4 regions of the Colwellia sp. SU-HH01172 genome follow, and region 3 is predicted to be linked to each of the others. Evidence: predicted binding sites of a transcription regulator. Region 3 holds the regulator's gene; each other region holds the start of a gene.
What was found. The regulator sigma-54, encoded in region 3, starts transcription at its own class of promoters, with help from an activator protein. The targets are predictions, from matches to a motif close to GTTGGCACGNNNNTNGNNT.
Positions count from the first base shown of each region.

Region 1: a site for sigma-54 is predicted at 2,578-2,596, ahead of AC27JP_RS14935 (CmpA/NrtA family ABC transporter substrate-binding protein). Genes of this name have one in related genera too.
Region 2: a site for sigma-54 is predicted at 2,151-2,169, ahead of AC27JP_RS02280 (DUF4097 family beta strand repeat-containing protein). Genes of this name have one in related genera too.
Region 4: a site for sigma-54 is predicted at 2,339-2,357, ahead of glnK (P-II family nitrogen regulator). Genes of this name have one in related genera too.

Region 1 covers NZ_BAAJMB010000005.1:312,291-315,842, reverse strand. The annotation lists gene AC27JP_RS14940 (ABC transporter permease) at 1-889, opposite strand, end outside; gene AC27JP_RS14935 (CmpA/NrtA family ABC transporter substrate-binding protein) at 977-2,305, opposite strand; gene AC27JP_RS14930 (ANTAR domain-containing response regulator) at 2,689-3,348, opposite strand.
Region 2 covers NZ_BAAJMB010000001.1:503,830-507,381, forward strand. The annotation lists gene AC27JP_RS02275 (DEAD/DEAH box helicase) at 1-888, opposite strand, end outside; gene AC27JP_RS02280 (DUF4097 family beta strand repeat-containing protein) at 1,278-2,099, opposite strand; gene AC27JP_RS02285 (NADH-quinone oxidoreductase subunit N) at 2,284-3,552, opposite strand, start outside.
Region 3 covers NZ_BAAJMB010000001.1:1,120,638-1,124,189, reverse strand. The annotation lists gene rapZ (RNase adapter RapZ) at 1-163, opposite strand, end outside; gene ptsN (PTS IIA-like nitrogen regulatory protein PtsN) at 170-622, opposite strand; gene hpf (ribosome hibernation promoting factor) at 654-941, opposite strand; gene AC27JP_RS04955 (RNA polymerase factor sigma-54) at 979-2,490, opposite strand; gene lptB (LPS export ABC transporter ATP-binding protein) at 2,556-3,287, opposite strand; gene lptA (lipopolysaccharide transport periplasmic protein LptA) at 3,288-3,552, opposite strand, start outside.
Region 4 covers NZ_BAAJMB010000001.1:1,004,570-1,008,121, forward strand. The annotation lists gene AC27JP_RS04430 (Dyp-type peroxidase) at 1-486, opposite strand, end outside; gene AC27JP_RS04435 (ammonium transporter) at 691-1,956, opposite strand; gene glnK (P-II family nitrogen regulator) at 1,967-2,305, opposite strand; gene AC27JP_RS04445 (FAD-dependent oxidoreductase) at 2,618-3,552, shown strand, end outside.

The DNA of each region.
Region 1 (3,552 bases), on a different contig from region 3:
GGTCTAATAAAAAGCCGATAAAGCCAATAACCACAACCGCAGCCATTATTCTTGCAAGTGAATCTGAACTGCCGTTTTGGAATTCATCCCAAACGAACTTCCCTAAACCCGGGTTTTGGGCCAGCATTTCTGCCGCAATAAGTACCATCCAAGCGACGCCAAATGATAAGCGCATACCGGTAAAAATCATTGGAATGGAGGCTGGTAACACTATTTTTTGAATGTGTGTTAATGCAGGTAATCGCAAAACTTTGCTGACATTGAGTAAATCATTATCAATTGTAGATACACCAATAGAGGTATTAATTACCATAGGCCACAAACTACAAAGGCTAACTGTGATCATCGATGTTAAAAATGATTTGGACACCATAGGATCATCAGTGACATAAAGCGCACTTACCACCATAGTGACTAGGGGTAACCATGCTAATGGCGATACTGGCTTAAAGACTTGCACAATGGGATTTAACGCAGAATTTAGCCGTTGACTTAAGCCCATCCAAATACCTAAGGGAATGGCGATAATAGCCGCGACTAAAAAGCCACTAGTGACTGTTATTAAGCTGGTAAATATTTGGTCTAAAAATGTTTCTTTTCCTGTATATTGTCGTATTTTCACCACATAGTTTGGGTTTTTCTCAAGCTTAGCGGCATTACGAACATCTTGTCGCTGATAAAACAAAACAGCCTTTTCTTGCTCCACTTGATGCTCTTCATACAATGACTGAAATTGTTCAACAACAGCCCCAGGGCCTGGAAATTCTCCTAACGATGTATGGATATTTTTTGCAACTATCCCCCAAAAAAATATAAATATGCTGATGCCTAAACAGGGTAACAAAATCGCCTTAGTGGCTTTTTTAAAAACAGTCTGAACAGATTTCATCAGTTGTTCGCCTTCCGTATTACTAGCTATACTTACTGTTGTTGAACTCATTTTTTATTCCTTTTCAATACTATGAGTGAATCGCGCCTAAAGCTTTTCACCGCTTTTAAGACCAATAACAAATTTTTCTAAATAAGCATTTGGCTGGCTTCCGTCATAAACAATATTGTCAATAAAATGCTTTTTCGGCGCTTTAAATCCGGTTTCTTTAGCAAAATCTGGAAATTCATTTGCCGAAATTAATTTATCAGCAATTAAAGATTTTGCGGCTTTAACGTAAATATCTGGACGATAAACTTTCGATGCTAAATTTTTGTACCACTGGTCACTTTTATCCTCAGAAATTTGCCCCCAACGACGCATTTGCGTTAAATACCAAATAGCGTCTGAAAAATATGGATAAGTCGCGTTGTATCTGAAAAACACATTGAAGTCGGGTACTTCACGGACATCACCTTTTTCATACTCAAAAGTCCCCGTCATTGAATTAGCAATAACATTGTAATCAGCGCCAACATAGTTAGATTGAGACAATATTTTTACTGCCGCTGGACGGTTCGCATTGTTATTATCATCTAACCATTTCGCTGCTCGAATTAGCGCACGAGTTAGGCGTATAGTGGTATTAGGGTATTTTTCTGCAAACTTGGCCGTGATACCAAAAACTTTCTCAGGGTTGTTTTTCCAAATTTCATAGTCAGTGACTATTGGCACACCAATATTCTTAAATACCGCTTGTTGGTTCCAAGGTTCACCAACACAGTAGCCATGTATGGTGCCAGATTCCATGGTTGACGGCATTTGTGGCGGAGGGGTAACCGACAGTAAGGCATCGGCGCTAATTTGCCCTGAAGAATCGCCTTTATGCGGCGCATAAAAACCCGGGTGTATTCCACCAGCGGCTAGCCAATAGCGTAATTCATAGTTATGAGTTGAAACAGGAAACACCATGCCCATTTTAAACGGTTTACCTTCATCGTTTAGTTTTTCAATAACAGGTTTTAATGAGTCGGCTTTAATTGGGTGAACAGGCCTGCCGTCTGCCATTTTAGGAATATTCGGCTTCATTTGCTGCCAAATTTCGTTAGAAACGGTAATGGCGTTACCGTTTAAATCCATTGAAAATGGAGTAATAATATGTGCTTTAGTGCCATAGCCCATCGTAGCTGCAATCGGCTGCCCTGCCAGCATATGCGCACCATCTAAACTGCCATCGATAACACCGTTTAGCAACACTTTCCAGTTTGCTTGAGCTTCAATGGTGACATATAAGCCTTCATCTTCGAAATAACCATTTTCATAGGCAATAGCAATTGGAGCCATGTCGGTCAGTTTAATAAAGCCAAATTTTAGTTCTTCTTTTTCAGGCTCACCGAGCTCTTCACCAAAGGCGAGATTACTGCCTGAAAGTACCATAGCAACGCTAAACGAAATCAGTTTCAAGGTAGCACTTATTGATTTTTTCCAGTTCATTATCAAATCCTTCAAGTTACGTTAGTAAAAATTAAAAAAAACGCTCACCCATAAATAACCATGATGATTATTTATGGGTGAGCGCCATTGCTCATTAAATTTAAAAATATTTTTTATATCATTCTGTAGCACCGTTGCTATCAGACTTTATACATCTATTTTTATCGCCGTTGATAAAAATAAAAATTGTTAATTAACTATTTACTCTTATTACACAGCAAGTTACTTGCCACTATATAAATACATGATTTTAAATAACTTAAATTAAAACTTATAAATATCATGAGCTATTTTTGCACTAAAAAAGGGAAATGCACTAAAACGATTCAGGCGTTAGGTGTCGCTAATAACTCATAAACATCAATAATATTTTTAGCCACCATCGAGATAGGACGACTTTGATCCATCGCCATTTTTCTCAAAGTGTCATAAGCTTCTTTTTCAGTCATTTTTTTCATCTGCATTAGGTGCCCTTTTGCTCTTTCAATAAGTTTCCTGCTTTCTAATTGCATTTTGGCGAGTTTTAATTCATTTCGAAGCGCCTGAACTTCCTTAAATCGTTCGTTAGCCACTGAAATAATACTGTGAATTCGTTGCGGAGAAATTTCATGAGCCACGTAGGCACTAACCCCTGCTTTTATCGAGCGTTGAATTACATTGGGAGAATCATTTTCAGCAAATATAATAATGGGTAAAGGTAAGATGTTATTTATTGCTGCCAGCTCTTTAAGCATTACATCACTGAGTCTTTCTGTGGATAATATTAAAATATCAGGCTGACATAATTCAATATGCTCAATAATACTATCATTTAAAGAGATGGATTTAGTGACATTATAATCAAAATCCATTAGTGCATTTTTTAAAATTGATTTAGAAGAAGGATGTTCTTCCAACAAAAGCACCGATAGGCTTTTATTGTCAGATACTTTTGTTTGCTTAGGTTGAACATGCGTTTTATTAATCAATTTATTCGTAAATTTCATTGTCTATCAACCTTTTCACAACGGTTTATTGGTAAAATCAACAATACAATTTCCGAGCCAAACAATTATTTTCTTTTTTATCAAAATCTTAGAGATTTCATTGCCGTTTAACCAGTTAAGCTTGCACCACAAAAGAATTATTTTGATAGAAAAATAACCTGCAGTGCATTTTAGAGATCGATTTATTTAATAGAGAAATATGTC
Region 2 (3,552 bases), 620 kb from region 3:
TGATTTAAGTTGATCAACTGTGCGTTCACGCTGCGCTTGGTTCATATCACCATTTAAAGCAACAGATGCATAGCCAGCACGCTCTAATTTTTCTGCAACCTCGATAGTATCATTACGAGTACGCACGAAAATGATCATGGCATCATAATCAACGGTTTCTGCAATACGCTCTAAAGCAGTCATTTTATTAATGCCGCTAACTTTCCATGCGTATTGGGTAATATTAGCTTTTGCTTTTTTCACTGCAGCAACTTTAATATGCTCAGGCTCTTTCAAAAAGCGATTGGCGACTTTGCGAATTTGCGGAGGCATAGTTGCTGAAAACAATGCCATTTGAGTTTCTTTTGGTAAATGTTCAAGGATCCACTCAATATCTTCTAAAAAGCCCATGTTTAACATTTCATCAGCTTCATCAAGCACACAAAATGATAAGTTAGCTAACTTCAAGCTTTTACGACGTAAGTGATCCATTAAACGACCAGGTGTGCCAACAACAACCTGTGCACCACGTTCTAACTGCTGAAATTGTGGTTGGTAAGATTGACCACCGTATAAAGTAGCTACACGAAGTCCTTTCATATCTTTAGCAAAAGTTTCAATTGCTTCTGCAACTTGAATCGCTAGTTCACGTGTTGGTGCTAACACCATTAATTGTGGCTTACGTAAAGTAACATCAATTTTTGCCAATGCAGGCAAGCCAAATGCTGCAGTTTTTCCGGTACCTGTTTGTGCTTCACCAAGTACATCTTTACCTGCCAATAATGGAGGAATTGTTTGTGCTTGAATTGCAGTAGATGATTCAAAACCTAGTGCTTTTACAGCAGATACTAAGTTTTCAGGCAAACCAAGGGTGTCAAAGCCTACAGAGGCATTGTTAAGATCAGTCATATAAATTTTGTCTTCTCATGGTAGAAACCGGCAAAACGCCAAAATTCCTACGTACATATACGAGGAAACCACCAGGAAGACTTAAGGCACATTCGGTACGTTAACGTTGAACAGTTAACTGGGCAAGTCTATTGGGCGGATATACCCCACTCATTTAAATTTTCCGTGATTAAAGTCATTTACAGAATAAATTCGCATCGCAATCACAGAGGCGCGCATTATACAGATGCTTGTTCTTTATACAAGCATTAAAGCCATTTTCATGCAATTTAATGGCAAAAACAGCCTTTTCATTACAAAAAAGGCTGTTTTACGGTTTAATACAAATTATGGCACAAAATAATCACAGTGATTTTTTTGCTAGGTTAGTAACTTTAGTTCAACCGCACTTAGCTATCAATTTCAAAACCGCCCTTGACTTTTTTCACTCGTAAACCACCTGAGCCGCTATCCAATATTTTTAAGCCACCGGCTTGCTCAACGTCTATATCACCTGAGCCATCATCAATAGTAACCACACCATCAACTTTCCTAACGGTTAAATCGCCAGAGCCATCTTCAAATATCGCGCTACCCGATATCTCTTTTGCATAGATACTGCCTGAGCCGTCATCAATATCGACATTACCGTCAATCTCGCTTAATTCGATGCTACCAGAGCCGTCAACAATAGTGACATTACCAACAACCTCACTAACATATAAGCCGCCAGAGCCATCATTAATCGTCACATCACTTTTAATGCCTTTAACGGTAAGTTCGCCTGAGCCGTCTCTAACATCAACCGCGCCGTCAATATTACTGATGCTAATTGCACCAGAGCCATCATCAAGAGTTAACATCATATGACTTGGTACGGTAATTTTCAGGTCAATATGCGGAGAGTCACCTTGCCAAAAACCACTGGTACTTTTCATTTTTGACACTAAAAATGCCGTTTTTCCTGATTCACTTAACTCCAGTTGATAATTATCACTGTTGCGCTTATCAGTATAAATATCGGCAACGACTCTAATTTCAGAAACATGATCAGAGCCAGAAATAACCAAAGATCCCGCCCCCGCTTCAACGTCGAAAGCCGTTAATGTCGCAGCATCAATATGTAGCTCTTGTTGACTATGATGGTTTGCATGTGAAGGATTGGCAACAACAATACAACCGCTTAAGAATGCTGCGCTAGTGGCAAAAAGTAATGATGAAGTTAATTTCATTGGTCTATTTCCTTGTTAAAACACAATTATTTTTATTTTCTTAACAAGATTAAACAAAAATCACGCCAACAAAACAAACTTTTTATAATCAAAGACTTAACAAAATAGACACAAAAACAACAAAGTCAAATCTCTATAATTTGGCGAAATAAACAATTTATTAGTAAAAATTATTTAACTTTGCTCACAAAATCATAAATTGGCTAAGCACATCCGGAAAAATTCCCAGTACCAATCCAATAACAATAAAGCTATAAACAAGTATGCGCTCTAAGATTGGGCTTCTATGCTGTTTAGCACCTTCTTGAGCATCATCATCTGAGTAAAATAAGGTAAAAATAATTGGTAAGTAGTACGCTAAGCCAATACCACTACCGACAATTAAGCTAATAATTAGCCACCAAGCATGGCCAATTGTTGCTTGACTTAAAATATAAAACTTACCGATAAAGCCCATGGTTAATGGAATGCCTGCTAAGCTCAATACCGCAAGAATAACAAGAAATGCCTGACTTTTTGATCGCCAAAATAGTCCTTTTAAATCGCTCAGTAGCAGGTCTTCCTTAAAATGAGATAATTGTTTCTCACTCCCCAAACATTGTGACTGCAATGACGCCATCACCATAAATATCGAAATATTGGCGACAACATAAGCACTCAAGTAAAACAATACACTTTGCCAAGTAAACGCTAAACTTTCATTTGATATTACAATCACCACGATCAGCAAATATCCCATGTGCGCAATAGATGAATAACCAATAAGCCGTTTTAAGTTTTGTTGCTTCAATGCCAGCACATTACCTAACAGCATCGAAGCAATAGCTAATATCATTAATAACAATTGCACATTGCTATGCAACATATAGTTCTGCGCCACGATACATTTAACGAATACCACAAACATTGCCACTTTTGAGACCGTCGCCATCAGCAAAGTTACCGGCGTCGGTGCCCCCTGATAAACATCAGGCGTCCAAAAATGAAATGGTGCCAACGAAAGCTTAAAGGCAATGCCAGAAATAAAAAGTAAAATGCCTAACTCAAAAAACAAACGTAAGTTCTGTTGGTGATATATCGGGTTTGGCAAGTTCGCATCAAAGCTCATATTGCCCGCCACACTATAAATAAAGGCAATTCCCAATAACATAAAGCTCGATGCTGTCGCACTTAGCACTAAATATTTAAAGCCACTTTCAACGCTATAATGGCTTTCACGGTGATAGCCCACTAGGCCAACCAAACTAATACTCAGCAGTTCAAAGCCTAGAAATAGGCTAGCGAAGTGGTTGCTTGTCACTAATACGCCAGCCCCAAGCACTAATAACATCAATAGCAGATAATATTCATCGTGCACCTCAATATGTGCTTTTAAGAATTGATGACTCATCTGCAAAGAAACCAGCGCTGATATCAGCACTAAACTAAAGGAAAAAGTACTGTAGCCATCAAC
Region 3 (3,552 bases):
GGCTAACAGCAACATTTTCGTAATCATTGATAACAGTATGTGTTAAGGCTGGCAGTAAATTAACCGGAATATTGTCGACACAATAATAGCCTAAGTCTTCTAAAACACGCAGGGCAACACTTTTACCTGAGCCTGAACGACCACTGACAATGATTAATTTCATTGATGATTAACTCGCTTGTTGGATTAATTCGAAAAGTGCTTGGTTACTTTCGCATTTACGCACTTGCTTGCAAAATTGCTTATCACGAAATATCTGTGCAATACTTTGTAAGGTACATAAATGATTTTGACATTCTTCTTCAGGAACAAATAAGGCAATAAAAATATCGACAGCGCGATGATCTATAGCGTCAAAGTTAATTGCTTGTTCCGTGGTGATAACCACAGCAATTGGGGCACTCGCATTGTCTAAACGTCCGTGGGGAATGGCAATACCATTGCCGATACCCGTTGAGCCCATTTTTTCGCGCTTAACTAAGCTTTCTAATAATTGGAAAGTATCGTGGCTGGCCAGCTTTTCTGCCGCCAAACTGCTTAAATATTCTAATACACGCTTTTTACTGGAACCCGGTGCTGCACATATTGTGCAGTCCGGGGTTAAGATGTCTTGCAACTTCATAATTACTTCAAAGACCTAATGCGAAGAGACGTTAATGTTTGTTTATTTTGCCTTTATATTTCAATATTTGCCGATCTAACTTATCAATCAGTGAGTCAATAGAAGCATACATGTCATTATTTTCTGCTTTGGCATGAACTTCACTGCCACTTAAGTGCACGGTTGATTCCGCTATTTGATTAAGTTTTTCTACGGTTAAAACTACATGAACATTGTTGATGTGATCAAAATGTCGTTCTAGTTTTTCAAATTTTCCATTGACATAATCACGTAATGAATCGGTAACATCGACATGGTGTCCGGTAAGATTAATTTGCATATGCGTCAATCCTCTTTTGCGGGTTAATAAACCAAACCTATAATAGGCTTTTACGTTGATTCGATGGTGGTATCGAGAGCGACTCTCGATATTTTGCAATGGTACGCCTTGCTACTTTAATGCCTTGTTCCGCTAAAATATCTGCCATTTTACTGTCACTGAGTGGTTTGGCGGGAATTTCTGCCGAGACTAATTTTTTAATTAACTCGCGAATAGCAGTTGATGAGCACTCGCCGCCATTTTCGGTACTAACATGGCTTGAGAAGAAATATTTTAATTCAAATATGCCTCTAGGCGTGTGCATATATTTTTGCGTGGTAACGCGAGAAATGGTTGATTCATGCATATCAACGGCTTCAGCAATATCGTTTAATACCATAGGGCGCATGGCTTCTGGGCCATGTTCAAAGAAACCTTGTTGGCGTTGCACAATACAGTTGGATACTTTTAATAAGGTGTCGTTACGACTTTCCAAGCTCTTAATAAACCATTTCGCTTCTTGCAGATTAGAACGAATAAATTGTGAATCCGTCGACGACTTCATAGAACGTGACATGGCGGCATATTGCTGATTGACCGACAGCTTAGGTGCAGTGTCAGGATTTAATTCTACTGTCCAACGGCCGTTTTTCTTTTCCACTGAAACATCAGGAATTACGTATTGTTCTTCACTCTTAACAACGCTATCGCCAGGGCGAGGGTCTAAGGTTTGAATAAGACGTATCACTTCGCGTAATTGCTCTTCTTTTAAACGCAACTTACGCATTAATTGCCGGTAATCGCGATTACCCAATAAGTCAATATACTCACTAACTGCGAGTTTACTTTCTGCTAACCAAGGGGTATCGCTTGAAAATTGATTCAATTGGATCAACAAACACTCTGGAATTGAGCGGGCGGCAACCCCTATAGGGTCAAAGACGTTAATTCGTTTTAGCACCACCTCGACTTCATCAAGTTCAAGGTCTTCAATGCCGACACTTTCTAAAATTTCTTCAGCCGAAACAGTTAAATAACCCGCTTCGTCAATCGCTTCAATAATGGCAATGGCAATGGTTTTATCGGTTTCGGTAAAAGGCGTCAGTTCCATTTGCCAAATTAGGTGATCTTGAATTGAATCTTTGGTTTCACCTTGATAGGTATAATCTTCAGAAGCAGGACCAACACTGCCACTGCTAGTACCAGCGCTGAAATTATCATCCCAGGTGGTGTCATTATTCAATTCTTCGGGGATATCGGTTTTTGCTAAGCCTTCGGCAGAGCTAATTTCATCGATTGTTGGCGCTGAATCTTCACTGCCATCTAGAGATGCTACTTCACTGTTGTTGTCACTGGCGTTGGCCGAAAATGCTTCTTCTAAATTATCAGGCGTACTTTCCGATGAAGTCGTTTGGTTTTCATCCATTTCAAGTAACGGATTACTTTCAAGTGCTTCTTGAATTTCTTGTTGTAAATCCAAGGTCGACAATTGCAACAGCTTAATTGCTTGCTGCAATTGGGGAGTCATAGTTAACTGTTGTCCGATACGGAGCTGCAGAGTAGGACGCATTTAGTTTTTCTTTTCCCTGTTACTATTTAGTGCAATATTATTTTGCTTTTAACGTATGCCAATAACTATAGCGTGAATTGTTCGCCAAGGTATACATCTCTTACATGCTGGTTTGCGAGAATTTGATCCGCATCACCTTCTGCAATAAGTTCGCCGTGACTAACAATATATGCGTGTTCACAAACATCGAGCGTTTCACGGACATTGTGATCGGTAATTAAAATGCCAATGCCACGTTCTTTTAAGTGTAGGATAATTTTTTTTATATCACCTACTGAAATTGGATCAACACCGGCAAAAGGTTCGTCAAGTAAGATAAATTTTGGATCGGCGGCTAATGCCCGGGCAATTTCAACGCGCCGACGTTCACCACCAGATAAGCTCATGCCTAAGTTATCTTTAATATGGCCGATATTGAATTCTTCCAATAAATGCTCAAGCTTTTCTTCTTTTTCAACATCAGATAATGACTTACGAGTTTGCAAAATAGCCATGATATTGTCATAAACTGATAACTTGCGAAATATTGACGCTTCTTGTGGTAAGTAGCCAATGCCTTTGCGTGCACGTTCGTGCATCGGCAATAGCGTTAAATCTTCATCATTTAATACGATAGTGCCATTATCGTTATTAACTAGGCCAACTATCATATAGAAAGAGGTGGTTTTTCCGGCGCCATTTGGCCCTAATAAACCGACGATTTGTCCAGCAGAAACTTTTAAACTGACGTTTTTAACAACTTTTCGGCCTTTGTATGATTTTGCTAAACCTGTTGCAGATAATGTAGAGTTGGCCATTTAGTTCTGCTGTTCCTTTAATTTTTTTGGTACTTCAGCTTTACTTTTAGGTTGCAAAACAGTCTCAACTTTAGCATTTTCTAAACTTTCAGCGTTGACATATTCAGTTTCAAAATTATAGGTAATTTTACTGCCGCTAACCTCGCTGCCTTCTTGGCGTAGTAACGCATTACCTGAAATCACTACAATATTTTTTGCGGGTTCATAGCGTATTTCATTGGCTTGTAAATTAATTGGGCTACCGTCTTCTAACGTTTGCTCGAAT
Region 4 (3,552 bases), 120 kb from region 3:
TATTAGTGCAACTCGGCGGCGATGATGTCCTTGTGGATTTTCCGTACCATCGACAAACCCCGTTAGATCTCGACCATCTAAAAAGCGAAATGCTCGAACTTGTTCAACCAATTCAACGCTGTCGGCTAACAATTCGCAAACTTTCGTGGCAACAATATGGTTAACATCACCTCGATCACTGCGAATTTCGATATAGATATCGTAATTACAAACCGGTGCAACACGGTCATCTACCGCCATTTCAGGAAATGCTCTTAAGTGTTTTGGCCGACCTTTCGGGTAAATTTCATCCCAATAATTAGTCCCTATGGCGATAACACCAGCAAGATTAGCTTCTGAAAAACGATCGGCATATTTATCAAATAGTGCCGGTAAGCGTGATAACGCCTGCCGAATAAATGAATTTTTATCATCCAAAGCATTAAATAATAAATAGTATCCGTGAAGGCTGGGCTCGGCACACACACCAAATTGCTCTCTAGCCATAAAGTTATCCGTTTATAAACATCTAAATTAATAAGGTAATTTTACACATTTTATTAATGATAACAGTAAAACTTTACGAATTATTTCAGCGAGCTTGATCTACGCCGACATTATCTGGGAAATATCAAAATAAAACACCAAGGTAAAGCTACCTTGGTGTTCTGATCATCTATTCGCTCGACGCGATATAATTTCTACCTTCAACTAGCCGCGCGTGAACTCTGGATAGGCTTCCATACCGCAATCTGACTTATCGACACCTTCATACTCTTCTTCAGAACTCACTCGAATACCTATCAGCTGCTTCAAAGCAAACCAGACAATCAAGCTAGTAGAAAACACCCAAATAAATATGGTTGCGGCACCAATTAGTTGCCCAGTTAAGCTTGATGCATCATTTGTTAACGGCACCAATAATAATCCTAGTAAGCCAACAACACCATGCACTGAAATGGCGCCAACAGGATCATCAATTTTCAACTTATCTAAACTGATAATTGAGAACACCACCACGATACCAGCAATCGCGCCAAACAAGGTAGCTTGCATTGGCGTCGGCGTTGACGGCTCAGCTGTAATTGCCACTAACCCCGCCAGCGCACCATTTAATGCCATGGTTAAGTCTGCCTTTTTAAATAGCAGTTTGGCTAATATCAGTGCCGATACAGCGCCCGCCGCCGCCGCTGCGTTGGTATTGAGAAACACCATAGCGACAGAATGAGAACTGGCAATATCACCAAGCTTTAACACTGAGCCGCCATTAAAACCAAACCAGCCCATCCATAAAATAAATGTCCCTAAGGTTGCCATCGGTAAATTAGCACCGGGAATTGCATTTACTCGGCCATCAGCACCGTACTTACCTTTTCGGGCACCTAGCAGTAATACCCCCGCTAATGCCGCTGCAGCACCGGCCATATGCACAATGCCTGAACCGGCAAAATCAGAAAAGCCTAAGTCACTTAAGGTATACAAGCCAAATACGGCATTACCACCCCAGGTCCAGCTGCCTTCCATCGGATAAATAACCGCAGTTAATACCACAGCAAAAGCGAGAAATGCCCATAACTTCATGCGTTCAGCCACCGCGCCAGAAACAATCGACATCGCGGTAGCCACAAAGACCACTTGGAAAAAGAAATCTGAAGCGGCTGAGTATATTGCTGCCCCTGTAAAACCATCTTCTCGCGCCGAGAAATCAGCTAATACTTTAGCAGGGTCTACTGTTTCAATGCCTGATAAAAACATGCCGCCGCCGTACATAATGTCGTAACCAATAACTAAATACATCATGCAAGAAATCGCATATAGCGCGACATTTTTAGTTAATATTTCTGTGGTATTTTTAGCGCGAACTAAACCAGCCTCAAGCATAGAGAAACCCGCAGCCATCCACATCACTAAGGCACCACAAATCAAGAAATAAAATGTGTCCATGGCGTATTGAAGTTGAAAAATATTTTGTTCCATCGTGCTGCTCCTAAATCGCTTCTACATCTTGCTCGCCGGTACGAATACGCACGGCTTGCTCAAGGTCATAAACAAAGATTTTGCCGTCACCAATTTTTCCGGTATAGGCTGCTTGGCTAATCGCTTCAACAAGTCGTTGAACAACGTCATCATTGACGGCAATTTCAAGTTTTACTTTTGGTAGAAAATCTACTTGATATTCTGCACCACGATATAACTCGGTATGGCCTTTTTGGCGGCCAAATCCTTTGACTTCACTGACAGTTAAACCTTCGACACCAATCTCAGAAATCGCTTCTCTGACATCATCAAGTTTAAAAGGCTTTATTATTGCGCTGACTAATTTCATTTTTTAATCCTTATTTATGTCTTGAATACTAGGTATCAATCCTTGTGCCAAAACAATTTAATCTTTTAAAACAGTAAGATAATGCATTCTATGAAATTAGTGTCGCACCATTGCAGTGCGTAAAGCGCCGCGCTTGTTAACTGCTGGTGCAAGTTCAGTGAGAACAAACCTAGCATTCGGCTACTTAGCAAATCACCACACTGACAAGCGCCCTAGTATTAAAAAAATTATTTATTAAATAACGAAAAGTGTTTAACTGCCTCCGCTTTGGGTGTAGATTATTTAATCAGGTTACTGCTAAGGAATAAGCTATTGAAAAACACCGATACTTCTTCATACCAGCACTTCTTAAAAGTCGTCGATTGTCAGCACGCTTGCCCTGCTCATACCCCTGTCCCTGAATACATTCGTTTAATCGCAGAAAAACGCTATACCGATGCCTATATGATTAACTGGCAATCGAATGTTTTTCCGGGCGTATTAGGCCGAGTTTGTGATCGACCCTGTGAGCCGGCTTGTCGACGCACTCGCGTTGAAAATGAGCCCGTCGCCATCTGTCGTTTAAAGCGGGTCGCCAGCGATTACAAAGAAGACATTTATTCGTACTTACCAGCCATTCCACAGCAAAAAAACGGCAAACGCATCGCCTTGATTGGTGCTGGCCCAGCTTCTTTAACAGTAGCAAGAGATTTACTGCCGTTGGGGTATGAAGTGGTGGTATATGAACGTGATGCAAAAGCCGGTGGCATGATGCGTAGCCAAATACCCGCCTTTAGATTACCTGAATCGGTATTAGACGAAGAACTCGATTACATTCTAAAAATGGGCGTTGAATGCCACTTTGGTGAAGAAATATCAAGTTTAGAAAAGCTGCTGCAAGCTAAATTTGATGCCATTTTTATTGGTACCGGCGCGCCATCGGGCCGTTGGTTAGAAATTCAGGGCCATGACTTAGCTGCTAGCCATATCGAAATTGGTATCAATTGGTTGTCCAATGTTAGCTTCAAGCATACCGAAAAAGCGCCAAAACGTGTGGTGGTACTAGGTGGCGGCAATACGGCAATGGACTGTTGTCGAACAGCAAAAAGACTCGGTGCCAATGAAGTAACTGTGCTGGTTCGTTCAAGTTTTGATGCCATGAAAGCATCCCCTTGGGAAAAAGAAGATGCGCAAGCAGAAGGTATCACCATTAAAGCTGATCATACCCCAATTGAATATGTGATGACTGACGGTAAATTCATTGGTGT